DNA from 2 places in the Actinoplanes awajinensis subsp. mycoplanecinus genome. Region 2 is predicted to be linked to the other one. Evidence: predicted binding sites of a transcription regulator. Region 2 holds the regulator's gene; the other holds the start of a gene.
The links. Region 2 encodes HrcA, which represses chaperone genes, less so after heat shock. Its sites were predicted from a motif close to GGTTNGCACNCTCNNNNNGAGNGTGCNAACC; they were not measured.
Positions count from the first base shown of each region.

Region 1: the regulator HrcA is predicted to act here: its motif matches at 11,186-11,216, upstream of groL (chaperonin GroEL).

Region 1 covers NZ_LLZH01000341.1:609-15,089, reverse strand. Annotated here, with positions in the region: gene ADL15_RS48075 (Ig-like domain-containing protein) at 1-1,691, shown strand, start outside; gene ADL15_RS48070 (winged helix-turn-helix transcriptional regulator) at 1,700-2,623, opposite strand; gene ADL15_RS48065 (MFS transporter) at 2,649-3,896, shown strand; gene ADL15_RS48060 (Ig-like domain-containing protein) at 3,989-9,283, shown strand; gene groL (chaperonin GroEL) at 9,376-10,998, opposite strand; gene ADL15_RS48050 (GNAT family N-acetyltransferase) at 11,377-11,883, shown strand; gene ADL15_RS48045 (hypothetical protein) at 11,883-12,350, shown strand; gene thrC (threonine synthase) at 12,576-13,859, opposite strand; SAM riboswitch class I at 13,870-14,007, opposite strand.
Region 2 covers NZ_LLZH01000001.1:213,877-228,357, forward strand. Annotated here, with positions in the region: gene ADL15_RS00975 (PhoH family protein) at 1-162, opposite strand, end outside; gene ADL15_RS00980 (serine hydrolase domain-containing protein) at 430-1,809, opposite strand; gene ADL15_RS00985 (HIT domain-containing protein) at 1,806-2,159, opposite strand; gene ADL15_RS00990 (beta-glucosidase family protein) at 2,237-4,600, shown strand; gene ADL15_RS00995 (class I SAM-dependent methyltransferase) at 4,663-5,445, shown strand; gene ADL15_RS01000 (16S rRNA (uracil(1498)-N(3))-methyltransferase) at 5,596-6,330, opposite strand; gene dnaJ (molecular chaperone DnaJ) at 6,772-7,911, opposite strand; gene hrcA (heat-inducible transcriptional repressor HrcA) at 7,946-8,968, opposite strand; gene hemW (radical SAM family heme chaperone HemW) at 9,137-10,339, opposite strand; gene ADL15_RS01020 (enoyl-CoA hydratase-related protein) at 10,377-11,147, shown strand; gene ADL15_RS01025 (hypothetical protein) at 11,232-12,080, shown strand; gene ADL15_RS01030 (PAS domain-containing protein) at 12,196-13,827, shown strand; gene ADL15_RS01035 (GlsB/YeaQ/YmgE family stress response membrane protein) at 13,928-14,203, opposite strand; gene lepA (translation elongation factor 4) at 14,289-14,481, opposite strand, start outside.

The DNA of each region.
Region 1 (14,481 bases), on a different contig from region 2:
TCGCCGAGGACGACACGTTCCGGGTCCGTGCGCAGGGCACGACGTCGCTGCCGGTGACCGCGAACGACCACGACCCGAACACCGGGCAAGCGTTGAGCGTGCTCGCCGCCGGACCGGCCGGGACCGGCACGGTCACGGTCACCGGGCCGCTCACCGTCGATTACACCCCGGCGCCCGGGGCCACCGCCGACACGTTCGGTTACCAGCTGACCGACGACCTGGGCGGCACCAGCTCCGCGACGGTCACCATCACCGTCGACGCCGCGCCGACCGCCACCGACGACACCGCGGAGACCGGCGCCGGGGTGCCGGTGACGATCGCGGCGACCGCCAACGACTACGACCCGGAGGGCGGCGCCCTGACCGTGAGCTGGTCCGAGACGCCCGCGCACGGCACCGCGTCGCTCCAGCCCGACGGCCGCCTCCGGTACGTCCCGGCCGCCGGTTGGCTCGGGGCCGACACGTTCCGGTACGACGTCCGCGACCCGATCGGGAACACCGCCCGGGCCCGGGTCACCGTGCTGGTCCGCGGCGCCCCGGTCGCCCGGCCGGACGTCGCCGCGGTCCGCGCCGGCCAGCAGGTGAGCGTGGACGTGCTGGTCAACGACACGACCGCGGTGCCCGGCGGGCTGACGATCACCTCGGTGGGCGCTCCGGCGCGGGGCAGCGCCACGACGGCGGGCGGCACGGTCCGTTACGCGGCACCGGCCGCCTGGACCGGTCAGGTCGATTTCCGGTACGAGGTGACCGACACCCTGGGCGCCACCGCCGAGTCGACGGTGACCGTGCTGGTCACCGACGTCACGCCCTTCGCGGTCCCGGACTCGCGGGTCACCGCGTACCGGAAGGCGATCACCATCGGCGTCCTGGCCAACGACCTGGACGAAAGCGGCTCCCTGCAGGTGATCGCGGTGACCACCCCCGCCGTCACCACGGCGGCCCGGGCGGCGGCGCCTGATGCCGGCCGAGCGGCCGTGACCGATATGGGACAGACGGTCACCTATACGCCGCCGGACGGGTTCTCCGGAGAGGCGCGGTTCGAGTACACCGCCGAGGACGCCGTCGGGCACCGCACCTCGACGACCGTGACGGTCACCGTCGGGCCGCCGCCGGCGGTGCCGGACATGTCGGCGTCCACCCCGACCGGGCAGCCGGCCGGGATCCCGCTGCCGGCCGTCGACGATCAGGGCCGGCCGGTCGCCCAGCGGCGGATCAGCCAGCCGGCGCACGGCACCGCGCGGCTCAACCCGGACGGCTCGGTGACCTACACCCCGGATCCGGGCTTCGCCGGCGAGGACCGGTTCACCTACGAGATCGTCGACGCGGACGGCAACCTGGCCACCGGCACGATCGTGGTGACCGTGGTCGAGCCGCCGGCCTCGCCCAGCCCGTCGCCGCCCGCGTCGCCCACGTCCGCGCCCTCGGCGTCGCCGTCGCCGTCGCCGTCGCGCAGCCGCCAGGCGCCCGCCTCGCCCCGCCCCACGCTGCCGAGGTCGCCGGCGCCGCCGGGGATCTGGCCGGAACTGCCCACCACGAGCGTCCCGGACGGGCCGGTTCCAGCGCTGCTGTTCGCCATGTCGGGCTTGTTCACGCTGCTGGGCGGGGTGCTCTACCTGCTCGGCGCCCGCCGTCCACCGCTGACGGCCCGGCACCGGCCGGGCCGCCACCGCCTGTTCCGCGCGCCTCGCTGAGGCTGTCGCTACGGCGCATCTTGACAACGTGCGCTCGCCTTGCCGTCCCCGGACCGACCGTTGCGGAGCAGCAGAGTTGCCAGCATCTCGTCCACCGCCGCGGCCGGGTCGGTGATCGGGTACTGCACCTCGCGGATCGTGCCGGCCGGGTCGATCAGCAGGGTCAGGCGCTTGAGCCGGTCGACGCCGGCCGCCCGGAAGGTGGGCAGCCGCAGCGCGGTGGCGAGCCGGCCGTCGGCGTCCGAGAGCAGTTCGTACGGCAGCGCCGCGTGCTCGGCGAACGCGCTGAGCTGGTCCGGCCGCTGGGTGCTGACCCCGCGGATCCGGGCACCGGCGGCGGCGAACCGCTCGGCCCGGGCGCCGTACGTCGTCGCCTCCAGCGTGCAGCCGATCGTGCCGGGGATGTCCGCCCAGCGCGGCGGATAGCCCCGGTCGCCGGGGGCGAAGGCGCCCGGGAAGCAGAACAGCACGGTCCACAGGTCCGGGCCGGCCGGCAGCACCGGCACACCGTCCTGCCGCAGCAGGGTGAGCTCCGGCAGCCGGTGACCGCGCAGCGTCTGCACGCGGCGCTCCTCACCCGAGCCGGCCTCGGTGGTCGCGGTGAGGGTGCCGTCGCCGAGCACGTACCGGTCGCCCCAGTCCTGCAGTGCGAGCAGCACCGGGAGCAGGCCCTCGCCCTTCGCGGTGAGCAGGTAGTCGTAGCGGGGCGGCCGGTCGGTGTATCGCCGGCGCTGCAGCACACCGTGCTCGACCAGGGCGGCGAGCCGCTCGGCCAGCGCGCGCCGGCTCATCCCGAGCTCGTGCTGCAGCGCGTCGAACCGGGTCACCCCGCCGGCCACGTCCCGGACGATCAGGAACGTCCACCAGTCACTCAGGACCCCCAGCGCTTGGGTGATCCCGCAGTCCACGTCTGCCAGGTCGACTTGCCTCACCCGCACCACTATAGTCAGTTTCATTATGGAACTGACACCGTTCTGGCGCCTGTGGACCGCCGGCGCAACCAGTCAGCTCGGCTCGGCGGTGGGCGCGGTGGCGCTGCCGCTCACCGCGCTGACCGTGCTGCACGCGTCCGCCCTCGACATGGGCCTGATCACCGCGGCCACCTACCTCGCCTACCTGCTGATCAGCCTGCCGGCCGGAGTGATCGTGCAGCGCCTGCCGCTGCGGGGCATCCAGGTCGGCGCCGACCTGGTCCGGGCGCTCGCGGTGGCCTCGATCCCGCTCGCCTGGTGGGCCGGGATGCTGACCATCACGCAGATGATCGTGGTGGCGCTGGTGACCGGCTTCGCCACCGTGCTGTTCGACGTCGGCAACCAGACGTTCCTGCCGGAGATCGTGCCGGCCGACCAGCTGCAGTCCCGTAACAGCCTCACCTCCGGCACGCACGCCGCCACCCAGCTCGGCGGGCCGTCCCTGGGCGGCGTGGCGGTGCAGCTGCTCGGCGCGGTGCCGACCCTGCTGGTCGACGTGGTGAGCTACCTGTTCTCGGCCGCCGTCCTGCGCACCCTGCCCGAGCGCCGGACCGAACCGCCCGCCGAGCGGCGGCCGCCGATGCGCGACCTGATCCGTGAGGGCTGGCACTACGTGGTCCGCCACCCGATCGTCGGGCCGTGCATGTGGGACGCCACCGCGACCAACTTCGTCACCGGCGCCATGCTCGCACTCTTCCCCTACTACCTGGTCCGCGAGCTGCACGCGTCGCCCGGCCTGGTCGGGCTGCTGCTCGCCACGGACGGCCTGGGCACGCTGGCCGGCGCGCTGGTGACCACCCGGATCACCCGGCGGTTCGGCACCGCCCGCAGCCTGATCGTCGCCGCCGTGGTCGGGGTGGCCGGCGCGATGATCATCCCGCTGGGCACCGGGAACGGCGCGTTCCTGGCGTTCGCGGCCGGGAACGTGATCTTCGCGGTCTCCACCGTGATACTCAGCGTGACCACCCGGACGTACCGGATGACGGCCAGCCCGCCGCACCTGCTGTCCCGGGTGATCGCCACGGTGAAGTTCGTGTCCTGGGGCGCCATCCCGCTCGGCGGGCTGATCGGCGGCGCGCTGGCCGGACCGCTCGGCGCCAAGACCACCCTGCTGCTCTTCGGCGCCCTGACCGCGCTGTCACCGGTGATCTACCTGATGTCGCCGGTACGCACGTTGCGCGATCTCACCGACCTGGCCACCCCCACCGTCGAGAGGCACCAGACAGCGCTCTGACCTGCAACTCTTCCGCAATTCTCGGTACCTAGCGTCGACACCTGAACCGGACTCCGACTGGGGTCCGGCCCGTGCCGCCCGTGAGGACGAGGATGTACCGAGCCGCTCTCCGCGACCGCCCCTACCGGGCGGCCTGCCTGATCGTCGTGCTGGCACTGGCGATCGTCACCGGTCTCACCGTCCTCCCCGAACGGGCCGACGCCGCGATCACCGACCCGTTCACGTCCCGGTTCGAGGTGAACGCGAACGGCTCGATCCTGCTGCGGGGCAACACCAACCTGCAGTGCCCGGCCGCCGTGGCGTCCTGCGTCTCGGCGCACAACCAGGTCGGCTCGGCCAGCACCGAGGTGCTGAACAACAACGGGTACGACATGGACTACACCAACGCCGACAACGACGCGGGCACGTTCAACGACAGCGCGGCGACGATCACCATGCCGTCCGGCAGCACGGTGCTGTTCGCCGGGCTGTACTGGAGCGCCGACTGGAGCGCGGGCACCAACGGCCACGTCGCCCCGAGCAGCGCCGACATCGACAAGGTCCGGTTCAGCGTGCCCGGCGGCGGCTGGACCGCGCTGACCGCGGACACCATCTACAAGCCCGCCTCGGTCAAGGCGTTCCAGGGCTTCAAGGACGTCACCCGGCTGGTCGCGGGCGCCGGCGACGGGACGTACCGGGTGGCCGACATCCAGTCCGGCACCGGGCGGGACCGGTACGCCGGCTGGGCGCTGGCGATCGCGTACCAGAACTCCGCCGAGCCGATGCACAGCCTGCGCGTCTTCGACGGTTTCGGCGTGGTCAACAGCAGCTCGACCTCGGTGAACATCAACGTCTCCGGTTTCCAGACGCCGCAGACCGCACCGGTCGGCGCCAGGATCGGCACGGTTGTCTACGAGGGTGACCTGGGCAAGGTCGGCGACACCCTGAAGCTCGACAACGTGGCGATGAGCGACAACCAGAACCCGGCGAACAACTTCTTCAACAGCACGGTCAGCGAGGGCGGCAACGCGGTCGGGTCCCGCGACCCGAACTGGCTGAACCTGATGGGCGTCGACATCGACCAGTTCGACGCGGCCGGCAAGCTGAACCCGAACGTCACCTCGGCGCAGCTGACCCTGACCACCAGCGGCGAGACGTTCTACCCGGGCGTCGTCACGTTCACCACCGACCTGTTCGCCCCGAAACTGGTCACCACGACCACGCCGACCGACCTCAACAGCGGCGACCTGCTGCCCGGCGACGTGGTGGAGTACCGGGTCGCGGTGCGCAACGACGGCTCCGACACGGCGAGCCTGTCCAGGCTGATCAACGCGTTCCCGACCGGTACGACCTACGTCCCGAACTCGCTGACCGTGGCCGGCTCGCCGGTCGCCGACACCGGCCGGGTCGACGGCGGGTCCACCCAGGTGACGTTCGACCTGGGCACGCTGGCGTACCAGGCGAGCACCTACGTCACGTTCCAGGTCGTGGTGGCGCCGACCGCCACGGCCGGCTCCACGGTGGTGAACCTGCCGAACGTGACGTTCCAGGGCAGCACCAGCGTCATGACGATCACCGGGGTCAGCGACACCTCCACGCTGACCGTGCAGCGCCCGGACGTGGACCGGGCCGCCGGCCTGACCGTCGCGCCGAGCCGGGTGCAGCGGGCCGGGGCGCCGAACTCCGTGTCGTACACCGCGACGGTGACCAACAACGGCCCGGGCATCGAGACCCGGCCGGTCGCCGAGCTCACCCTGCCCGCCGGGGTCACCGCGGGCACCCTGCCGGCCGGCTGCGTCCTGGCCGCCTCCAAGGTCACCTGCACGCTCGGCTACCTGGCGAAGAACACCAGCGGCAGCGTGACCGTCCCGGCCGTCGCGGACAGCACCGCGGCCACCACCACGACCGCGAGCCTCACCGTCTCCGGCGCGGGCCACGACGTCGACACGACGAACGACACCGCCACCGCCCAGCTCGAGGTGAACGCGAACCCGCGGGCCCGCAGCGACTCGGCGACCACCGCCGGCGGCACCCCGGTCACGTTCGGGGTGCTCGGCAACGACGACGACCCGGAGAACCCGAACAGCGACTTCTCGGTGTCGATCGCCCAGGCGCCGGCGCACGGCAGCGTGTCGGTGAACGCCGACCGGACCGTCACGTACACCCCGGACCCGGCCTGGCGCGGCGCGGACTACTTCGACTACACGCTGGCCGACGGGCACGGCGGCACCGACACCACCACCGACATGGTGACCACCGCGAACGCCGGACCGGTCGGCCACGACGACACGGTCACCACCGGCGCCGGCGCCCCGGTCACGATCGACGTGCTGGCCAACGACACCGACCCGAACGGCGACACCCGTACGCTCGACGCGGTCGACCCGCCACAGGCCGGCGCCGGCACCACCGCGCTCAGCAGCGGCCAGGTCCTGTTCACCCCGGATCCGGCGTTCACCGGCGTGGCCGTGTTCACCTACACCCTCTCCGACGGCAACGGCGGCACCGCGACCGCCACCGTCCGGGTCGCCGTGGCCAACTCCGGGCCGGTCGCCGCGAACGACGCCGACCAGGTCGGCTATCGCAACGCCGTGGACGTGGACGTGCTGGCCAACGACACCGACATGAACCACGACCCGCTGACGATCAGCGCGGTCGGCACGCCGGACCACGGGACCGCCACCATCTCCGGCGGGAAGATCCACTACCTGGCGCCGGTCGGGTTCTCCGGGCCCGCGACGTTCACGTACACCGTCACCGACGGCACCGACACCGCGACCGGGACCGTCGTGGTGACCGTCGCGGACGCCCCGCCGGTGGCCGCGACCGAGACGCCGGCCACCCCGTACGCCACCGCGGTCACCCTGGACCCGGCGGCCGACGCGACCGACCCGAACAACGACCCGATCAGCGTCACCGGCACCGGCGCCGCCTCGCACGGCACCGTGGTCCGCAACGCCGACGGCACCCTCACCTACACCCCGGCCCCGGGCTTCTCCGGCGTCGACCGGTTCACGTACACGGTCAGTGACGGGCGGGGCGGCACCGACACCGCCTGGATCGTGGTCACGGTCGGCAACGCCGCGCCGACCGCGCAGCCGGACTCGGTCACCGTCTCGGCGGCCGCGCCCACCACCATCGACGTGACCGTGAACGACACCGACCCGAACGGCGACACCCTGACCGTCACCATCGACGCGCCGCCGGCCAACGGCACCGCGTACGTCTCGGCCGGCCGGATCGTCTACACCCCGGCGAGCGGGTTCCACGGCACGGACACCCTGCACTACCAGGTGTCCGACGGGCACGGCGGCACGTCCGGCGCCTCGGTCACCGTGGTCGCGGTCAACGTGGCGCCGACGGCCGCCCCGGACGCCGCGGTGACCGGCACGGACAGCCCGGTGTCGATCCCGGTGCTGGCCAACGACAGCGACCCGAACGGCGACGCGGTCACGCTGGCCGGGGCCACCCCGCCGGCGCACGGCACGGTCGTCGTGAACGCCGGCGGGACCGTCACCTACACCCCGGCTGCCGGGTTCTACGGCACCGACGCGTTCACCTACACGATCACCGACCCGGCCGGCCTCACCGCGACCGGCACGGTCACCGTGACCGTGCACAACGTCGCCCCGATCGCGCTCGACGACCACTTCCTGGTGCAGCCCGGCGCCGCGACCGAGCTGGCGGTGCTGGCCAACGACAGCGACCCGAACACCGGTCAGACGCTCAGCGTGCTCGCGGTCGGGCACGCCGGCAAGGGCACCGTGACCCTGGTCGGCGGCAAGGTCGTCTACACCCCGAACCGCGGGGTGAGCGGGGTCGACACGTTCACCTACACGCTCACCGACGACCTCGGCGCGACCAGCCAGGGCACCGTCACCGTGGCGATCGGCAGCGGCCCGGCGACCGGCGCGGACACCGCCTCGACGCCGGGTGGCACCGCCGTGACGATCGACGTGCTGGTCAACGACACCGACCCGGACGGCGACCCGCTCACCCTGCTCAGCGTCACCGCCCCGGCGCACGGCACGGCCGCGATCGAGGCGGGGAAGGTCACCTACGTCCCGGCGGCCGGGTTCACCGGCACCGACCGGTTCACCTACACGGTGCGGGACGGCGCCGGGAACGAGGCGACCGAGACCGTCACGGTACGCGTGGCGAACGCCGACCCGGTCGCCGTCGCCGACGCCGCCGCGATGCTCTCCGGCCGGCACCTCGACCTGGACGTACTGGCCAACGACACCGACCCGAACCCGGGCCAGACGCTGACCGTCACCACGGTCGGCACCCCGGCGCACGGCACCGCCACCCTGGTGGCCGGCAAGATCCGGTACGCGCCGGCCGACGGTTTCACCGGCACCGACACTTTCTCGTACGAGGTGAGCGACGGCCAGGGCGGCACCGCCGAGGGCACCGTCACCGTGACGGTCAGCGACGGCAACCCGGTCGCCGTGCCGGACCAGCGGACCACCACGTACCAGCACCCGATCACCATCGGGGTGCTGGCCAACGACCTCGACCCGGACGGCTCGCTGACCCTGGACCTGGTCGCGACGCCGGACCACGGCACTGCGGTGATCAAGATCGGCAAGATCGTCTACACCCCGCCGGCGGGCTTCTCCGGGGTGGCCACGTTCGAGTACATCGCGGTGGACTCGGCCGGCCACAAGGTCACCGCGACCGTGACCGTGACGGTCGGACCGGCACCGGTCGCGCCGAACCGGACGATCCGCGCCAAGCCCGGCAAGGCGGTGAGCCTGCCGGGGCCGACCGTCGACCAGCACGGCATCAAGATCAAGGTGACCTCGCTCGGCAAGCCGGCGCACGGCACCGCCACGCTGAACGCGAACGGGACGATCACCTACGTCCCGGAGGCCGGTTTCATCGGCACCGACAGCTTCACGTACGAGGCGATGGACGCGGACGGCAACCTGACCCAGGGCACCATCACGGTGACCGTGGCCGGGACCGGTCAGCCGCCGGTGGCCGTCTCCGACCGGTACACCGTGATCGGCGGCGAGTCGGTGACCGTGACACCGACCGCGAACGACACCGACCCGTACGACGACAAGCTGGACATCGTCAAGCTCGGCCGCCCGCAGCACGGCTCGGTCACGCTGAACACGAACGGCACGATCACCTACACCGCCACCGACGGGTTCACCGGCACGGACACGTTCCCGTACGCGATCAAGGACGCCCACGGCGGGCAGGCCCGGGCCACCGTGGCGATCCGGGTGACCTCCGCGGTCACCTCCGGCAACCTGGCCAAGACCGGCCTGAGCCTGGTGCCCCTGGCCGCGACCGGCGGCGCACTGCTGCTCTGCGGCGGCATGCTGTACGTGATGACGGTCTTCAGCGGCCCCACCGGCGGCCGCCACCGCCCGGGCCGGCACCGGATGGCCTGACCGGAAAGTCCAGGAACGCGGAACGGGCGGGCCGCCGAAGCGACCCGCCCGTTCCTACGTGCTGAGTTTCTACACCCTGGTGGAGACCGGACTCAGAAGTCCATGTCCCCGCCGCCGGGGGCGCCGGCCGGGGCCGGGTTCTTCTCCGGCTTGTCGGCCACGACGGCCTCGGTGGTGAGGAACAGCGCGGCGATCGACGCGGCGTTCTGCAGCGCCGAGCGGGTGACCTTGGCCGGGTCGATGATGCCCGCGGCCAGCAGGTCGACGTACTCGCCGGTCGCGGCGTTCAGGCCCCAACCCGCTTCGAGGTTGCGCACCTTCTCCACCACGACGCCGCCCTCGAGGCCGGCGTTCACGGCGATCTGACGCAGCGGGGCGTCGAGCGCGACGCGAACGATGTTCGCACCGGTGGCCTCGTCGCCGACCAGGTCCAGCTTGTCGAACGCGGTCTTGCCGGCCTGCACCAGCGCGACGCCACCACCGGGGACGATGCCCTCTTCGACGGCCGCCTTCGCGTTGCGAACGGCGTCCTCGATGCGGTGCTTGCGCTCCTTGAGCTCGACCTCGGTGGCCGCGCCGACCTTGATCACTGCAACGCCACCGGCCAGCTTGGCCAGGCGCTCCTGCAGCTTCTCGCGGTCGTAGTCGGAGTCCGAGCGCTCGATCTCGGCGCGGATCTGGTTGACCCGGCCCTGGATCTGCTCGCTGTTGCCAGCACCGTCGACGACCGTGGTCTCGTCCTTGGTGATGACGATCTTGCGGGCCGAACCGAGCAGCGAGATGTCAGCGGCGTCCAGCTTGAGGCCGACCTCTTCGCTGATGACAGCGCCACCGGTGAGGATCGCGATGTCCTCCAGCATGGCCTTGCGGCGGTCACCGAAGCCCGGGGCCTTGACGGCGACGGACTTGAAGGTGCCACGGACCTTGTTGACGACCAGGGTGGCCAGGGCCTCGCCCTCGACGTCCTCGGCGATGATCACCAGCGGCTTGCCCGACTGCATGACCTTCTCGAGGATCGGCAGCAGGTCCTTGACCGCGGAGATCTTGCTGTTCGCGATGAGGATGTACGGGTCGTCGAAGACGGCCTCCATACGCTCCGCGTCGGTCATGAAGTACGCCGAGACGTAACCCTTGTCGAAGCGCATACCCTCGGTGAGCTCGAGCTCGAGCCCGAAGGTGTTGCTCTCCTCGACGGTGATGACGCCTTCCTTGCCGACCTTGTCCATGGCCTCGGCGATGATCTCGCCGACCGTGGTGTCACCGGCCGAGATGGAGGCGGTGGAGGCGATCTGCTCCTTCGTCTCCACGTCCTTGGCCAGCTGCGACAGCGCCTCGGAGACGCTGGCGACGGCGGCCTCGATGCCACGCTTCAGGCCGAGCGGGTTCGCACCGGCGGCCACGTTGCGCAGGCCCTCGCGGACCAGCGCCTGGGCCAGCACGGTCGCCGTCGTCGTGCCGTCACCGGCGACGTCGTCGGTCTTCTTGGCGACCTCCTTGACCAGCTCAGCGCCGATCTTCTCGAAGGTGCCCTCGAGCTCGATCTCCTTGGCGATGGATACACCATCGTTGGTGATCGTGGGAGCGCCCCACTTCTTCTCGAGAACGACGTTGCGACCCTTCGGGCCGAGCGTCACCTTGACCGCGTCGGCGAGCTGGTTCATGCCACTCTCGAGGCCGCGACGAGCTTCCTCGTCGAACGCAATGATCTTGGCCATACGGCGTTGTCCTCCCGGACATCCGCGGCGCCGGGCCTGCTCGGCCCCGCCCGCACACTGAGGAAGTCTGTGGACGTCACCACCTGGCGATGTGACGTCCTCAGGCCGAGCCGGATAGCCCGCGACGACCGGTTTCGTGTCGCGGCACCGATGGCGGCGCCGTGACCGGAACCCCACCGCCCCGACCTGCTGGCACTCACGGGTCGCGAGTGCCAATCACTTGTTTAGCACTCTCGGGTACCGAGTGCAAGAAAGCCCATCTTCCCGCGAAACGTTCCGGGCCGGTCGGCAAACCGGCTAATGATCTTCCACGCCAGGTCACGACGGGTTTACGGCAACAAGGTTGCCGCCGGCCGCCGTGGCGGGTAATGAGGACGCATGGAGAGTTCGACGGTGCGCCGGATCACCCCGCAGGACGCCGGACGGATGCGTGCCCTGCGGCTCGAGATGCTGGCGGACAGTCCGCTCGCCTTCCTGGAGACGCTGGCCCAGGCGGCCGCCCGCCCGCACGACGGCTATCGGGATCGGCTCGCCCGATCGGCGACCGGCCCGGAGCTCGCCCAGTTCGTCATCGACCCCGGGTCCGGCCCGCTCACCGGGCACGCCGGCGGCACCATCATCGCGGAGGAGCCGCAGGTCACCGTGGTCTTCTCGGTCTACCTGACACCCGCGTGCCGGGGCGGCAAACTGCTCGCCCGGCTGGTCGAGACGATCGCCGACTGGTCCACCGCGGCCGGCCGGCACGAGCTGATGCTCGAGGTGGTGACCGGCAACGATCGGGCTGTCCGGGCGTACGAAAAATTGGGTTTTGAAGACACCGGCGTGCGCCAGCCGCATCCGACGGTGCCGGTGCTCACCCAGTTGCAGATGCGCCGGCGGATCTGATGGCCGCCCGGCGCTGGCCACTCACGCGGACGGTGCTGACCGCCGCGAACGGGACCACCGGCGCCGGACTGCTGCTCGCGATGGTCACCCGGACGAGGATCCGGCGCGGCCGCGACGGCGTGCTGATCGCCGAGGGCTGGCGGCTGCCGATACCGCCGGCGGCCTGCTTCACGGTCGGCTCGGTGGTCATCACCCGGCGGTCCGCCGAGTGGCTGCTGCACGACGATCGGGCCGCCCTGCTCGCCCACGAGAGCCGGCACGCCGGGCAGTACGCGGTGCTCGGCCCGCTCTTCTGGCCGGCCTACTGGGTCGCTTGTGGCTGGTCCTACGCGGCGACCGGGTCCTGGGGCTGCCGCAACTGGTTCGAGCGCCAGGCGGGCCTGACCGACGGCGGCTACCCGGAAGATGTCCCACTGCGCCCATGGCTGCGGCGGGTCCGGCGCAGGCGCTCTCGCCGTGGGGCCTGAAAGAGGATTTGGTCGGGAGGACGGACGCACAGCGCCTCCGGCACGAATGCCATTGGGTCAGCGCTGGGTCGTTGGGACCCTCGGAGATTGTCGCCAAGCTCAGGTGAGGGGCCTCGTACGGCGTCGCGTCCTCCCGCGACAAGCATCCTGCCGATCCGGAGATCGGCGCGCAAGTCCTCGGAGGAAGGAATATTCGACAACCGGCTCCTCGCCGGTCACCCTGAGTTATCCCAGCAGGCCAGCTTCGCGCGCGCCGCGCAGAGACGGCTTGATCCGGTGGGTCGGCCCGACCTGGCCGGCGATCGCGTCGAGAGTCTTCAGACCCTCGCCGGTGTTGTAGACGACCGTCTCCTTCGCCGGGTCCAGCTTGCCGCTGGCGACCAGCTTCTGCAGCACCGCGACGGTGGTGCCACCGGCCGTCTCGGCGAAGACACCGGTCGTCTCGGCGAGCAGCCGGATACCGGCCCGGATCTCGTCGTCGTTCGCGTAATCCATCCAGCCACCAGTGCGGCGGACCGCCTCGATCGCGTACGCCCCGGCAGCCGGGTCGCCGATGTTCAGCGACTTGGCGATCCCGGTCGGCTTCACCGGGGTGATCACGTCGGTCTCGTTGTGCAACGCCACCGCGATCGGATTGCACCCGGCCGACTGCGCGCCGAACACCGCCCAGCCACCCTCCGGAGCCTCGACCAGTCCGATTTCGACCAGCTCGCTGAACGCCTTGTCCACCTTGGTGAGCAGCTCACCCGACGCCATCGGGATGACCACCTGCGCCGGGATCCGCCAGCCGAGCTGCTCGGCCACCTCGTACCCCAGCGTCTTCGAGCCCTCCGCGTAGAACGGCCGGACGTTGACGTTCACGAACGCGGTGTCCTCGAACTCGTCGGTCTCCACCAGCTCACCGCAGAGCCGGTTCACGTCGTCGTAGGAACCCTCGATCGCGACCAGCTCACCGCCGTAGACCGCGGTCGTGATGACCTTGCCCGGCTCCAGGTCGGCCGGGATGAACACGATGCTGGGCACCCCGGCACGGGCCGCGTGCGCGGCGACCGAGTTGGCCAGGTTGCCGGTCGACGCGCAGGAGAACCGCTTGAAGCCGAGCTCCTTGGCCGCGGTCAGAGCCACCGAGACGACCCGGTCCTTGAACGAGTGCGTCGGGTTCTGCGAATCGTCCTTGATCCAGAGCGGCGCGCTGATGCCCAGCCGCTCGGCCAGCGCCGGCGCGCTCACCAGCGGCGTCATCCCCGGGTCCAGGGTCACCCGGGTGTCCGGGTTCTGCCCGGCCGGCAGCAACGCCGCGTAGCGCCAGATGTTCTGCGGGCCCGCCTCGATGTCGGCCCGGGTCACCCGCGCGAGCGCGGCCTGGTCATAGGCCACCTCGAGCGGGCCGAAACACTCGAAACAGGCATGCTGAGCGGCCAGCGGGAACTCCGCGCCACACGCGCGGCAGATCAGCCCGCGAGCAGGCGAGGTGGTGCTGACAGTGGGTGCGCTGACGGCAGACGTCATCGAGGCCTTCCTCTCATCTTTCCCCGGCGGCGACCTGCCACAAGCGGGGACGGAATTAGCACCTGCCGCGCGCGGCCTCGTCATCGAGACATACGCGGTGGTTGCCGGGGCTTCACAGGGCCGTTCCCTCTGCCCCTCTGGATGAGGTATTCAGTTGTTTCCCGAAGCTTACGACGAGATTCCGCCGAAGCCCCACCGAGTTCCCGAGGTGTGAGCGACCTCCTTCCGAAGAATCGGCCGATCCGGAACAAAATCAAGATGTCGTGCGTCCGCCGGGGTCCGGACCGCCGCTCCCGCCGGGACCCCTGCGGGCTTCGCAGGCCGCTGGCGCGTCCCGAACGCGAACCCCTCCGGGGCGACGCCCGCGGGTGGTCGCGGAAACCCCGAGCTCTCCCCCACCGCCAACCACCGAGCGTCATCCACAGTCCGCCACCATCCACAGCCCCCACCCCACCCACCCCATCCCCCCACCACACTGTTCGAGGGGGATCCCCCAGGGAGGGTGGGCTCTGCGCGAACGGTGTGAAATTTCGGTCCGCTCCGCACCCCCGACTCCCCACGCCCAGCCGTCCCGCGCTGTCGGTAGGGACTCTCGGCTCGGGGCGCACCCAAACTCCACACG
Region 2 (14,481 bases):
CACGTGCAGGTCACTGCGGAGGGTGCGTTCGAGGAGTCGGAGGATCTCGTCCTTGGCGCCGAGCAGGTTCACCATGATCTTCGGGTCGGACACCGAGATCTTGGTCTGCGCCCGCACCGGGCTGGACGAGCCAGTGCTGGAAGGGTTCGGCGTACCGGTCATAGGGGCGGCCCGACGGGCCTACGCCACCTGCTCTCGTACTAGGCGTCGTCCCGGCTTGGGGCGGCGTGCTCAAGGATCGTGCCATCCTATCCGCTCGCCCGCCCCACCGCCGATGCCATTATCGGCGGGCCGTACCGCAGATCACCCCGCAGCGTGTGAAGTTGCGGCGCGCTCCGCACCGAAAGTCCCCACACACGCCGTGAACCCCGCAGCGTGTGAAGTTACGGCGCGCTCCGCACCACAACTTCACACACACGCCCTGGGCGGTCAGAGGCGGGGACCGGGGCCGTCCGAGGCCAGACCGCCGTCGAAGCCCTCCTGCAGGCGGGTGAACCGGTACGTCGCCCAGTGCATCCGCACCACGGCACCCCGCTCGTCCCGGGTCATCCGGAGCAGCTCGCCGGACTCGCGCCCGGACGCCGTACGCAAGACGTCGGCCTGGTCCGGCAGCGGCCGGAAGATCGCCGGAGGTTTCTCCGCGGGCGCCTCGGCGGCCCGGGCCTGCAACTGCCCGTCGTGCCAGGCGAAGACGAACTCGGAGCCCTCGCTCCACCAGCGGCCCAGCACCGACCGGTAGGCCGGCGGCGCCGGCGCGGCCACCCGCCACGGCCGGATCTCCGCCGGGTCGGCCTCGACCGCGAGCCGCAGCAGCTCGTGTGCCAGATCGATGGTCTGCCCGGCGGTGCCGGAGGAGCCGAGGACGGCGCAGCCCAGCCCGCCCGGGTTGCCCTCACCGCCGCGCCGGCCGTAGACGCCGGCCAGGAAACCGGGCATGGCGCCGTCGTGACCGACGTGCACCACCCGGTTGCCCTCCGGGCAGAGGATGAGGCCGAGACCGAAACCGATCGCCCAGAGCGACTCGTCGGTGGTCGTCGACGGCCAGCGCATCTCGTCGAGGGTGGCCGCGTCGAGGACCCGGTTCACCCCCGGGTCGGCCAGGAAGGCGGCCCACCTGGCCATGTCCGAGGCGGTGCTCCAGAGCTGCGCGGCCGGCCCGACCCCGCCGAGGTCGACCGGCGGTTCCGGCCGGGCCGCGTCGGAGTACGCGTCGACCAGGTAGCCGACCGCCGCCTCGGCGGGCCGGTCGACGGTGGTGTGGCCGAGGCCGAGCGGGGTGAGGATCCGCTCGGTGAGGATCTCCGCCCAGGTGCCGCCGCGGAGCTTCGCGACCAGGTGACCGAGCACCGCCAGCCCGAGGTTGGAGTAGTGGTAGCGGCGGGCGTTGGGCAGCACCCGCTCGGCCCGGTCCAGCTCGGCGAGCAGCCGGCCGGCGTCCGGGGCGACCAGGGTGTCCCACACGTCGCCGTACGGTTCGCGCTGGTAACCCGCGGTGTGCGAGAGCAGCCGGCGGATCGTGGCGTCGCCGTGCGCGGGCACGTCGAGATAGCGGGAGACCGGCTCGTCGAGGTCGAGCAGCCCGTCGTCGCGGGCCTGCATGACCAGCACCGCGGTGAAGGTCTTGGTGACCGAGCCGATCCGGAACCGGCTGTCCGGCCCGAGCGGGTGGTCCGGGTTGCCGGACTCACCGACCGTGAACGTCCAGGGTTCCCGGTCGGCGCGGTGCAGCGCCACGGTGAGCGCCGGGATGCGCCCGTCGGACTGGGCCCGGCGGACGGCGCGTTCGTAACGGGTCTGTGGCACGGTCACTTGCCGGCCAGCATCGGGCCGAGCGGAGCGCCGCCCACGACGTGCGCGTGCACGTGGAAGACCTCCTGGCCGCCGTGTGCGCCGGTGTTGAAGATGACCCGGAAGCCGTCGCCGGTCAGGCCCTCGGCCTCGGCGACCGCGGCCGCGGTGGCCAGCACGTCGGCGGCGGCGGACGGGTTCGCGGTGGCCAGGGCGACCACGTCGGCGTGGTGCTCGACCGGGATCACCAGGACGTGGGTGGGCGCCTTGGGGTCGATGTCGCGGAACGCCAGGGTGGTCTCGGTGCGGTGCACGACGGTCGCGGGAATCTCGCCGGCGACGATCCGGCAGAACAGGCAGGAGTTATCCACCTGTCGGATCTTATGCGGGCCGGATGTGGGCTTGAATGGTCCCGGACCTACCTCTCTGCCGTTGGGAGCGCTCTCACATGACCGACATCGATCACCTTCTCGACCGGCTGACGCTGGACGAGAAGGTGTCCCTGCTGACCGGACAGGACTTCTGGTCACTCCCCGCGATCCCGCACATCGGACTGCGCTCCCTGGTGATGTCGGACGGCCCGGTCGGCGTCCGGGGCACCGGCTGGGCGCCGGAGGACCCGTCGATCGCCCTGCCCAGCCCGACCGCGCTGGCCGCCTCCTGGGACCCGGAGCTGGCCGCCGAGGCGGGCCGGCTGCTCGGCCAGGAGGCCCGGCGCAAGGGGGTGCACGTGGTGCTCGGCCCGACGGTCAACCTGCACCGCACCCCGTTGAACGGCCGGCACTTCGAGTGCTACTCGGAGGATCCGCTGCTCACCGGCGAGATCGCGGTCGGCTTCGTCCGCGGCGTGCAGGAGCACGGCGTGGGCACCACGGTGAAGCACCTGGTGGGCAACGACTTCGAGACCGACCGGATGACCGTGGACGTGCGGATCCCGGAACGGGCGCTGCGCGAGCTCTACCTGGCGCCGTTCGAGCGGGTGGCCGAGGCCGGCGGGTGGGGCGTGATGAGCGCCTACAACGCGGTCAACGGCGAGTCGATGGCGCAGAACGGCCGGCTGCAGGACGAGATCCTCAAGCGCGAGTGGGGCTTCGACGGGGTGGTGGTCTCCGACTGGCGGGCCGCCCGGGACACGGTCGGCGCCGCGCTCGGCGGCCTGGACATCGCCATGCCGGCGATGGACAACCCCTGGGGCCCGGCACTCGCGGAGGCGGTCCGGTCCGGGCAGGTGCCGGTCGAGGTGATCGATGACAAGGTACGGCGGGTGCTGCGCCTGGCGGCCCGGGTCGGAGCCCTGGACGGCTTCCCCGCGGTGACCCCGCCGGCCACGGTCGACGGCGCCGCGGTCGCCCACCGGGTGGCCGCCCGGTCGTTCGTGCTGGCCCGCAACGACGGTGTGCTGCCGCTCGCCGGCCGGCACCTGCGGGTGGCGGTGATCGGTGCCCTGGCCCAGGACGCCCGGGTGCTCGGCGGCGGCAGCGCCCAGGTGGTCCCGCCGCACGTGATCTCCCCGCTGGACGGGATCCGGGCGGTGTTCGACGAGGTCGGCTACGCGATCGGCGCCGACCCCCGGCCGTTCCTGCCGGCGGCACAGGGCCCGGAGTGGTCCACGTTCCGGATCGACCTCGGCACCTACCGGTTCGAGGTGCCCACCGCGGCGGTGCGCTGGCTCGGCGACCCGCCCGGCGGGCTGGCCGTGCACGACATCACCCAGCTGGAGCTGTCCACCACCTATACGCCGCCGGTCGCCGGCGAACACGTGTTCGCGATCTCCGGCTTCGGCACGTTCGAGCTGACCGTCGGTGATCAGAAGCTCTACCAGGGTTCGCTGCACCCGCCCGGCACCGGCCGTGCCGACCTGCTGCTGCACCCGCGCGAGCAGCGGTTCACGGTCACCCTGCCGGCCGGCGAGCCGGTCGCGGTGACGCTGCGGCAGAGCTTCGAACCGGGTACGGCGCACTCGGCCGGCACCACACTCGGCCTGCGCCCACCCGGCCCGGACGCGGACGGCCTGATCGCCGAGGCGGTCGCGCTGGCGGCCCGCTCGGACGTGGCAGTGGTGGTGGTCGGCACCACCGAGCAGGTCGAGTCGGAGGGCTTCGACCGTACGTCGCTGGCGCTGCCCGGCCGGCAGGACGAGCTGGTGGCCCGGGTGGCGGCGGTCAACCCGCGCACCGTCGTGGTGGTCAACGCCGGCTCGCCGGTGCTGCTGCCGTGGGCCGACGAGGTGGCCGCGGTGCTGCTCACCTGGTTCCCCGGGCAGGAGGCCGGCGCGGCGCTGGCCGCCGTACTGCTCGGCGAGGAAGAGCCGGGCGGACGGCTGCCGACCACCTGGCCGCGGCGCGAGGCGGACTGCCCGGTGCTGGCGGTCGAGCCTCGGGACGGCTTCCTCGCGTACGACGAAGGGGTTTTGATCGGTTATCGAGGGTGGAAAGAGCGGCCGCTCTACGCGTTCGGATCCGGTCTCGGCTACACCACCTGGGCCTATGACCACCTCGTCGTGGAGGCGGACGAGGCGGTGGTGACGCTGACCAACAGCGGGGAGCGGGCCGGGCGCGAGGTCGTACAGATCTACCTGGCCCCGCTCCAGAACGGTCCGGTGCCGCGGCCCGAGCGGTGGCTGGCCGGGTTCGCTCCGGTGGAGGCCGGCCCGGGCGAGACGGTCACGGTCCGGATCCGGCTGCCGGAACGGGCCTTCCAGGTGTGGGACGACGGCTGGCGCACCCTGCCCGGCCGGTACGCGGTGACCGCCGCGCACGCCCTGGACGATCCACGGCGGACCATCGAGATCGAGAAGAAGGGGTCAGCCTGACCTCACGGCCGGACGCGCCCGGCTCGTCAACCGTCTAGTTCGGAGCGATCTAGGTTGAGGCGATGACCACGAGTGAGCGCGGACAGGTCTTCGGCGAAGTGGCGGACGACTACCACGAGGTGCGGCCCGGCTATCCGGCGGAACTCGCCCCCGAACTGCTGACACAGGCCGGGGGCGGCCCGGTGCTGGAGGTCGGTGCCGGCACCGGGAAGGCGACCGCCGCGTTCGCCGCCCTCGGCGCCGACCTGACCTGCCTGGAGCCGGACCCGCGGATGGCCGCGGTGCTGCGGCGGACGGTGCCGGGCGTGCCCGTCGTGGAGACCACGTTCGAGGACTGGGTGCCGGACCGCGCCTACCGCCTGCTGATCAGCGCGCAGGCCTGGCACTGGGTGGACGAGGACCGCCGCAGCGAGCTGGCCCATGCGGCGCTCGCCCCGGGCGGGCTCTTCGCACCGTTCTGGAACGTCTTCGCGGTCGTCGACCGGACCCTGTACGCCGCGCTGGCCGAGGTGGACGCCCGGCACGGCCTCTCCGGCGAGCACACGCCGCACTGCCTGTTCGCCGGCGACGTGCCCGACGAGCCTCGCCCGGCCGCCGAGGAGTGGGCGTTCCTGGCCCTCCCGGACGAGCTGTTCACCGAGCCGCGCACGCTGCGGTACCGGTCACGCCGCAGCTACCCGGCCGCGCTCTACCGCCGGCACCTGGAGTCGATCTCGGTGTATCGAGCGCTGCCGGCCGCCGCGGCCGAGGCCGTGCTGGACGACACGGTCGCGGTGCTCGAGGCGCACGGCGGCACGATCGACTTCCACGTCTACACCGACGTCGCCCTGTCCCACCGCCGCTGACCACTCCCCGGCTGGCCCACAGGGGTGTGTCGAGGGCACCGAGACACCCGACGACCCGGCGCCCGACCCGCAACCCGGCTGGGTCGCAGGGGTGTGTCGAAGGGACTGAGACACCCCCGAGAGCCAGCCGGTGGCCCGGCGCCGGGCCCGCTACCAGCGGTGGAGGCGAGTGGAGAGGACGGCCAGGGCGGCTACGCCGGCGGTGGAGGTGCGCAGGACCGCGCTGCCCAGGCGGACCGGGACCGCGCCGGCGTCGCGGAACGTGGCCACCTCGGCGTCGCTGACGCCGCCCTCCGGGCCGACCACCAGCACGATCTCGCCTGCGGTGGGCAGGGCCGCGGTGGTGAGGCGTTCGGTGGCCTCCTCGTGCAGGACGAACGCGGCGGCCGCGTCGGTGATCCGGGCCGCGACCTGCTTGGTGGAGCAGTCCGGATCGCCGGCGACCAGCGGCAGCCACGAACGGCGGGCCTGCTTGGCGGCCTCACGGGCGGTCGCGGCCCACTTGTCGCGGGCCTTGAAACCGCGGTCGCCGCGCCACTGCGCGACCGACCGGGACGCGGCCCACGGGACGATCTCGTCGACGCCGGTCTCGGTCATCGCCTGGACGGCCAGCTCGCCCCGGTCACCCTTGGCGATGCCCTGCACCACGACGAGTCTCGGGTCGGCGGCCGGCTCGGCGGCGCGCTGCCGGACCGCCACGTCGACGCTGCCCCGGCCGACCGCGGTGACCTCGGCGGTCGCGGTGCCGCCCCGGCCGTCGGCGAGGATCAGCACCTCACCGACCCGGAGCCGTTGCACGGTGGCGGCGTGATGCCCCTCCGGACCGTCGAGGGTGAACGACGACCCGGCGGGCAGATTCTCGACCAGAAACAGCGGTGCGGACACCCCCGCACGCTACCGCCAGGCCGGAGCGGGCAAGCGTGCGCCCGCAGCGCCCGGCAAGCGTGTGAAGTTACGGCGCGCAGCGCACCGAAAGTCCCCACGCAAGCACCTCGCCCGACGAGCGTGTGAAGTTACGGCGCGCAGCGCACCGAAAGTCCCCACGCAAGCACCTCGCACGACGAGCGTGTGAAGTTACGGCGCGCAGCGCACCGAAAGTCCCCACACAAGCACCATGCACGGCGAGCGTGTGAAGTTGCGGTGCGGTGCGCGCCGAAAGTCCCCACGCTGGGGTTGGCTCTGACCGGGACCACACGCGGACGTCGCCCCGGAGGGCTTCGCGTTTCTGGACGCGCCAGCGGCCAGCGAAGCCCGCAGGGGTCCCGGCGGGAGCGACGATCCGCACCACAGCGGACGCACGACAAAAAGATCTTGAAGTTGATCTTTCTAGTGGCCGTTGAAGGCGTCGCGCATCCGGCTGAAGAAGCCGCCCTGCTTGCTCAGCTCGGCCACGTCCTCGCCGCGGGTCTTGGCGAAGTCGCGGAGCATCCGCTCCTGGTCGGCGGTGAGCTTGGTGGGCGTCTTGACGTCCAGGTGGACGAAGAGGTCACCGCGGCCCTGACCGCGCAGGTGCGGCACGCCCTTGCCGCGGATCCGCAGCGTGCTGGCCGGTTGCGTGCCCGGTTTGACCTCGATGTTCTCTTCGCCGTCGAGGGTCTTGATGGTCATCCGGGTACCGAGCGCGGCCGCCGTCATCGGGAGCGTGACGCGGCAGTGCAGGTCGTCGCCCTTGCGGGAGTAGACGTCGTGCGGGCGCTCGTGGATCTCGACGTAGAGGTCGCCGGCGGTGCCGCCGCCCGGGCCGACCTCGCCCTGCTGCGCGAGACGGATCCGCATGCCGTCCTCGACGCCCGCCGGGATCTTCACCGTGAGCGAGCGGCGGGTGCGGATGCGGCCGTCGCCGGCGCAGGTCGGGCACGGGGTGGGGATGACCGTGCCGTGACCCTGGCAGTTCTGGCACGGGCGGGACGAGACCACCTGGCCGAGGAACGTGCGCTGCACCGACTGCACCTCGCCACGGCCACCACAGACCTCGCAGGTGGCCAGGTGGGTGCCGGGCGCGGTGCCGGCGCCGGAGCACTGGGTGCAGAGCACCGCGGTGTCGACGGTGATCGGCGCCTCGACGCCGAACGCGGTCTCCACCAGGTCGAGCTCGAGGCGCAGGATGGCGTCGGCGCCGGGACGGGTCCGCGGGCGCGGGCCACGGCTGCCGCCGCCGGCCGCGGTGCCGAAGAACGCGTCCATGATGTCCTGGAAGCCGACGAACGGGCCGGCGCCGCCGGGGCCGCCACCGGGCGCGCCGCCACCGGGCGCGAGGGGGTCACCGCCCAGGTCGACGATCTGCCGCTTCTGGTCGTCGGAGAGGACCTCGTACGCCGCGTTGATGTCCTTGAACTTCTCGTGCGCCTCCGGATCGGGGTTGACATCCGGGTGGTACTGCCGAGCCAGTTTGCGGTAGGCGCGCTTGATCTCGTCGTCGGTGGCTTCCCGGCTCACGCCGAGAATTCCGTAGTAGTCCTTGGCCACGGGGTTTGGAGTCCTCAATGTCTGCGCGAATCCGTCAATTCTGTGCCAACAGGTCGCCAACGTAGCGTGCGACTGCACGAACCGTGGCGATGGTGCCGGGATAGTCCATCCGGGTCGGCCCCAGCACGCCGAGCCCACCGACGATCGTGGCGCCCGGTCCGTAACCGGTGCTGACCACGGACGCCGACCGGAGATTGTCGATCTCGTTCTCGTCGCCGATCCGGACCCGGGTGGTGCTGGGCTCGAGGTCGCCGATCAGCTTGAGCAGGATGACCTCTTCCTCCAGCGCTTCGAGTACGGGCCGCAGCGTGCCCTGGAAGTCCAGCACACCGCCACGCGTGAGGTTGGCCGTCCCGGCGAGTGCGAGGCGCTCCTCACTCCGCTCGACGAGCGTCTCGAGCAGCACGGTGGCGAGGCAGATCATGCTCCCACGGCGCTCCGGCGCGCACTCGTCGACGAGTGTCTGCACCAGCGGCGGGGTGTCGGCGAGCTTCTGACCGGCCAGTTTCTCGTTCACCCGGCGGCGCAGCTCCCACACCTCGCCCTCCGGCAACGGGGCCGGCAACTCGACCAGGCGCTGCTCGACCCGGCCGGTGTCGGTGATCATCACGAGCATCAGCCGGGTGGTGGAGATCGGGACGAGCTCCAGATGACGCACGGCGGACTTGGAGAGACTGGGATATTGCACGACCGCGACCTGGCGGGTCAGCTGGGCGAGCAGGCGGACCGTGCGATGCACCACATCGTCGAGGTCGACCACGCCGATCATGAAGCGCTCGATCGCGCGGCGCTCGGCCGGGCTGAGCGGCTTGACCCGGGTGAGCCGGTCGACGAAGAGCCGGTAACCGAGGTCGGTGGGCACCCGGCCGGCACTGGTGTGCGGCTGCCGGATGTAGCCCTCCTCCTCCAGCACCGCCATGTCGTTGCGCACGGTGGCCGAGGAAACGCCCAACTGATGCCGCTCGACCAGGGCTTTGCTGCCGACCGGCTCGCGGGTTTTCACATAGTCCTCGACGATCGCCCGCAGGACTTCGAGCTTGCGGTCATCCAGACTCATATGACCCCTCCCTCTGGCACTCCCGCGGACAGAGTGCCAGTCTACGTCTCCACTGCCTGCAGCGCGATGATCGAAAGGACCGACCACCGCGGTTCTTGGTCAGGGACGGAACCGAACAGTACGGTCCGCCGCCACGAGCGGGCTAGAGAGAGCGCCGGGTTGGCATGGTCACGGGAGCACGTCCCGGATCACCGCGTCGGCCAGCAGCCGCCCGCGCAGCGTGAGCACGAGCCGGCCGGCCGAGAACGCCGCCGGGTCGAGCAGGCCGTCGGCGAGCGCCTGAGCGGCGGCCGCGCCCTCCACCCGGTCCAGCGCGATGCCCTCGCGCAGCCGGACCCGCAGCATCACGTCCTCGACGTGCTGGTCCTCGGCGCTGAGCAACTCCCGCCCGTGCCCCGGTGAGACGCCGTCGGCCAGGCGTTTCGCGTACGCCGACGGGTGCTTCACGTTCCACCAGCGCACCCCGCCGACGTGGCTGTGCGCGCCGGGGCCGAGCCCCCACCAGTCCGCGCCGGTCCAGTAGAGCAGGTTGTGCCGGCACTCCCCGCCCTCGCGCGCCCAGTTGGACACCTCGTACCAGCCGAAGCCGGCCGCGGTCAGCGCCTGCTCGGCGGCCAGGTAGCGGTCGGCCGCGACGTCGTCGGACGGGTACGGCAGCTCGCCCCGGCGCATCCGGACCGCCATCCGGGTGCCGTCCTCGACGATCAGGGCGTACGCGCTGACGTGATCCACCCCGGCGTCCACCACGGTCTGCAGCGAGCGCGCGAAGTCGTCGGCGGTCTCCCCCGGCGTTCCGTAGATCAGATCCAGGTTCACGTGCTCGAACCCGGCCTCCCGGGCCTCCAGCGCGGCCTCCGGCGCCCGGCCCGCGGTGTGTTTGCGGTCGAGCACCCGCAGCACGTGCGAGGCCGAGGACTGCATGCCGAGCGAGATCCGGGTGAAGCCGGCTGCTCTCAACTGCTTGAGCGAGGCGAGGTCCACCGACTCCGGGTTCGCCTCGGTGGTCACCTCGGCGTCCGCGGCCAGCCCCCAGGTGCGGTCGATCCCCTCCAGGATCCGGCCCAGGTCGGACGGGCTGAGCAGGGTCGGTGTGCCACCGCCGACGAAGACCGTGTCGACCCGGCGCGGCTGCACCACCTTGGCGGCCAGGTCCAGCTCGCGCAGGACGGTCGCGGCGTACTCGTCCCGGCTCGCGCCGCCGCCCAGCTCACTGGCCGTGTACGTGTTGAAGTCGCAGTACCCGCAGCGGCTGGCGCAGAACGGGACGTGGACGTAGACCGCGAACCCGTTCGCGCCCACGTCACGGGTCGCCTCGTCGGGAAGTGACCCGTCAGCGGGTACGGGTTCACCATCAGGGAGTGCGCCGGCCATCCGCCAAGTGTGCCTGGTGCCGGTTAGGGTCCCGGACATGAGTCTGGTCCTTACCGCCACCGACGCCGGGGTGACCACCCTGACGCTGGACAGCCCGGCGAATCGCAACGCCCTGTCCCGTGCCCTGATCACCGAACTGCTCGCCGCGCTCGGCGCCGCGGCCGCCACCCCGGAGACGCGGGTGGTGGTCCTCTCGCACACCGGCCCGGTCTTCTGCTCCGGCGCCGACCTGAAGGAGACCGCCGCCACCCGGCCCGGCGAGCGGCTGCCGGTCGAGCTGATGGCCGACCTGCTCGCCGCGATCTGGGAGTTCCCCAAGCCGGTGGTGGCCCGGATCGCCGGGCCGGCCCGGGCCGGTGGGCTGGGCCTGATCGGCGCCGCCGACCTGGCGGTCTGCACCCGGGCGGCGACGTTCGCGTTCACCGAGGTGCGGCTCGGCGTGATCCCCGCGGTGATCAGCGCCACCGTGCTGCCCCGGCTGGCGCCCCGGGCCGCGGCCGAGCTCTACCTCACCGGCGACGTCTTCGACGGGGACCGGGCCGCGGCGATCGGGCTGGTCACGGCCGCGGTGCCGGAGGAGGACCTGGACACGGCGGTCGCCGCCTACTGCGCCTCGCTCATTCGCGGCGGTCCGCTCGCGCTGGCCGGGACCAAACAACTTCTCCGGCGTACGAGGTCGGAGTCGATCCGCACCGAACTGGCCGAACTGAGTGACCGTTCAGCCGGATATTTCACCTCGGCGGAGGGCCGGGAGGGAGTTTCCGCACGTCAGGCCAAGCGCGACCCGAATTGGGTGCCATCGCCCTGAACAACACGCTCCGCACAGTCACGGTGATCTTCGTGCGTGCGTTGATTAGTGTTGGCGTCCGGCGGCGAAGGAGGTGTGGTGCGGGTGAAAACGGTCATCGGGGTTCTGGCCTCGCTCGCCCTCATCGCCGTGGTCAGCGTGATCATCGTGCTGCACAAGGTCCCGGGCGCGATCACCCTGCCCCGGATCGGCCCGGAGTGCACGGTGCGCGCCGACGGTGAGGTCACCCTCGACTCGGTGCAGATGGCCAACGCCGCGACCATCGCCGCGGTCGGCATCCGCAAGGAGATGCCCGAGCAGGCGGTGGTGGTCGCGCTCGCCACCGCCTTCCAGGAGTCCAAGCTGGAGAACCTGGACGACGGCGACCGCGACTCGGTCGGCCTCTTCCAGCAGCGCCCCAGCCAGGGCTGGGGCACGTTCGACCAGATCAAGAACCCGAGGTACGCGGCCAGCAAGTTCTACACCGCCCTGAAGAAGGTGAAGGGCTGGGAGGACATGCGGGTCACCGACGCCGCGCAGAAGGTGCAGCGCTCGGCGTACCCGAACGCGTACGAGAAGTGGGCCGACGAGTCCCGGGTCCTGGCCCGCGCGCTGATGGGCCTGGCCACCGGCGCGGTCGAGTGCACCGTCACCGGCGACCCGGTGGTGCGGGGCGCCGCCGCCGCGACCGCCCTGGTGGCCGGGCTCAAACTGGACTGGGGCAAGAAGCTCGACCTGGTCGGCAAGGAAGCGGCCGGCTTGACGGTTTCGGTCAGCAACGCCAGCAGCGGCTGGCGCTATGCCCACTGGCTGGTTTCCCACGCCTCAGGCACCGGCCTCGAACGGGTACGTTTCGGTGACTTGGAGTGGCATGCCGGAGACGGAAAGTGGCAGCAAGTAACCACCGCCGTGGCGGGCGACGACCGGCGCGTCGTCGCCGAAGTCTTCAGCTGACAACACTGTCCGCAACTTTCGGTGACTATCGGTAATTCACCCTGCTGAGAACGCGAATCGCGCTGCGTATACATCGACATGGACAGTGCGCAACCACCCTGGTACTAAGTAGGACGTGTTCTGGGGAGCGCTCGAATGGATCCTGCTCGGGTCAGGCGGCGTCGGCGCGATCATCTGCGGTGTGCGGCGCCATCGACCGGCGCGTAAGGCGCCGTGGTGGTTGCTGGCCGCGTCACTGGCCGTCCTCGCCGTGGGCGACGTCTGCTACTCGTACGGCCAGCGGGATCTGGCCGACGCCTTCTACTTGTTCATGTTCGGCCTGGTCGCGGTCTGCCTGATGCAGTTCACCCGGGGCGGCGCGCTGCTCGTCGACCGGGCCCGGCTGATCGACCTGCTGGCCTTCGCCTGCTCGACGCTGCTGATCGTCTGGGTCTTCGTGATCGGCCCGAACGGCCGGCTGGGCGACGTGTCGGCCGCCGACGTGATCGGTGACGTCCTGCTGCTCTGCGTGGCCGGTCGGCTGGTGGCCGGCGACCGGCGCAACGTCGCGGCCTGGCTGCTGCTGACCGGCGCGACCGGGATGCTGGCCGGCGACATCGGCTATCCGCTGGCCGAGGGCCCGCTGACCGAGTCGGCGTACGTGCTGCTCTACGTCTGCTGGGGCCTGTCCGCGCTGCACCCGTCGATGATCCGGCTGACCGAACCGGCGCCGTCGCGGCACAGCCCGTGGAAGTTCCGCTGGTCGGTGCTGCTCGCCGCGTCGGCCGGCGGCCCGCCGACGGTGCTGCTGATCGAGGCGCTGCAGGGTCAGGTCGTGGACGGCGTGGTGATCGCCGTCACCGCCGCGGTCACCCTGCTGCTCACCATCACCCGGCTGGCCGACTCGATCCGGCAGCACAGCCAGGCGCTGACCCGGGAACAGGGCCTGCGTACCGCGACCGCGGCGCTGGTCGCGGCCGCGGACCGGCCCGCCGTCGACGCCGCGGTGCGCGCGGCGGTCAGCCAGCTGCTGCCACCGCACGGGGTACGCCGGGTCGCGCTCGCCGACGAACTGTCACCGGCCGACCTGCCACCCGCCTCGGCCGGCCCGGCCGGTCGCAGCTGGTGGTTGCCGGCCACCGAGCCGGACGACCGCACCCTGGTCTGCCCGCTCCGGCTGGAGCCGCTCGACGTGGTCCGGCCCAGCGGCGGCGCGCTGATCATCACCGGTCGCCGGGAGGACCTGATCGTCGGCCACGACGCGCTCGAGGTGCTCGCCGGCCAGGCCGCGCTCGCCCTGGACCGGATCACCCTGGTCGAGGCGGTCGGCCGGCGGGACAGCGACCTCTACCTGCGCGCTGTGATCCGCAACACCGCCGAGATGATGGTGGTGATCGACGTCGACCAGCGGGTGCGGTACTCCAGCCCGGCGCTGCGCGAACTGATCGGCCAGGACGAACTGCCCCCGCTGATCACTCTCGACGAGCTGGTCCACCCGGACGATCGGCCCATGGTGCGCAACGCGCTGCGCTCGCTCGGCGACGGCACCGTGCACTGCGCCCTGCAACGCGCCGACCTGACCCAGGTGCTCGTCGAGATGACCTACCGCGACCTGCGTGACGACCGCCTGGTCCAGGGGCTGGTGCTGACCCTGCGGGACATCACCCGCAACCACGACCCGGCGGAGCAGCACCCGTACGCGGAACACAGCGGCGAGATGCCGGCCTGGATCAACCGGCGGTCGGCCCAGCAGCGTTTCCGGTTCTGACCCTTCCTTTCGGACCCGCTGCTTTCGGACCGGAGCTGCTTCGGGGCAAAGCGAAAGCGCCGGCCCTCTTTCGAGGTCCGGCGCTTTTCGGCTTTTGGTGTTATCGGGTCAGGCCCCGGCGACCGACAACGCCGACCGTGAGGGCGACACCGATGGCGGCGAGCACGACCTGGAAGAAGAACTCGATCCAGTCGAAGCCGTTGGTGCTGGCGACGCCGAAGGCCCGGGCGAGCACGGTGCCGAGCAGGGCGGCGACCACACCGATGACCATGGTCAGCCAGATCGGGATGTTCTGCTTGCCGGGTACGACCAGGCGGCCCAGGGCGCCAATGATCAGACCGACGACCAGGGCGGTGATGATTCCGGTGACAGTCATTGGGGGAGTCCTCTCGGGGGGTGAAGCTCGTTCGTTGCGTCCGTCGAGCAACAGAGTTCCCGGCCCCCCGAGAAATCAAACCGCCCTATTTTTTTGCGGCTTTCGGGTCGGCCGCCTCGGAGGTGGAGAGCGCGGCGATGAAGGCCTCCTGGGGCACCTCCACGCGGCCCACCATCTTCATCCGCTTCTTGCCTTCCTTCTGCTTCTCGAGCAGCTTCCGCTTGCGGCTGATGTCACCGCCGTAGCACTTCGCGAGCACGTCCTTGCGGATCGCACGG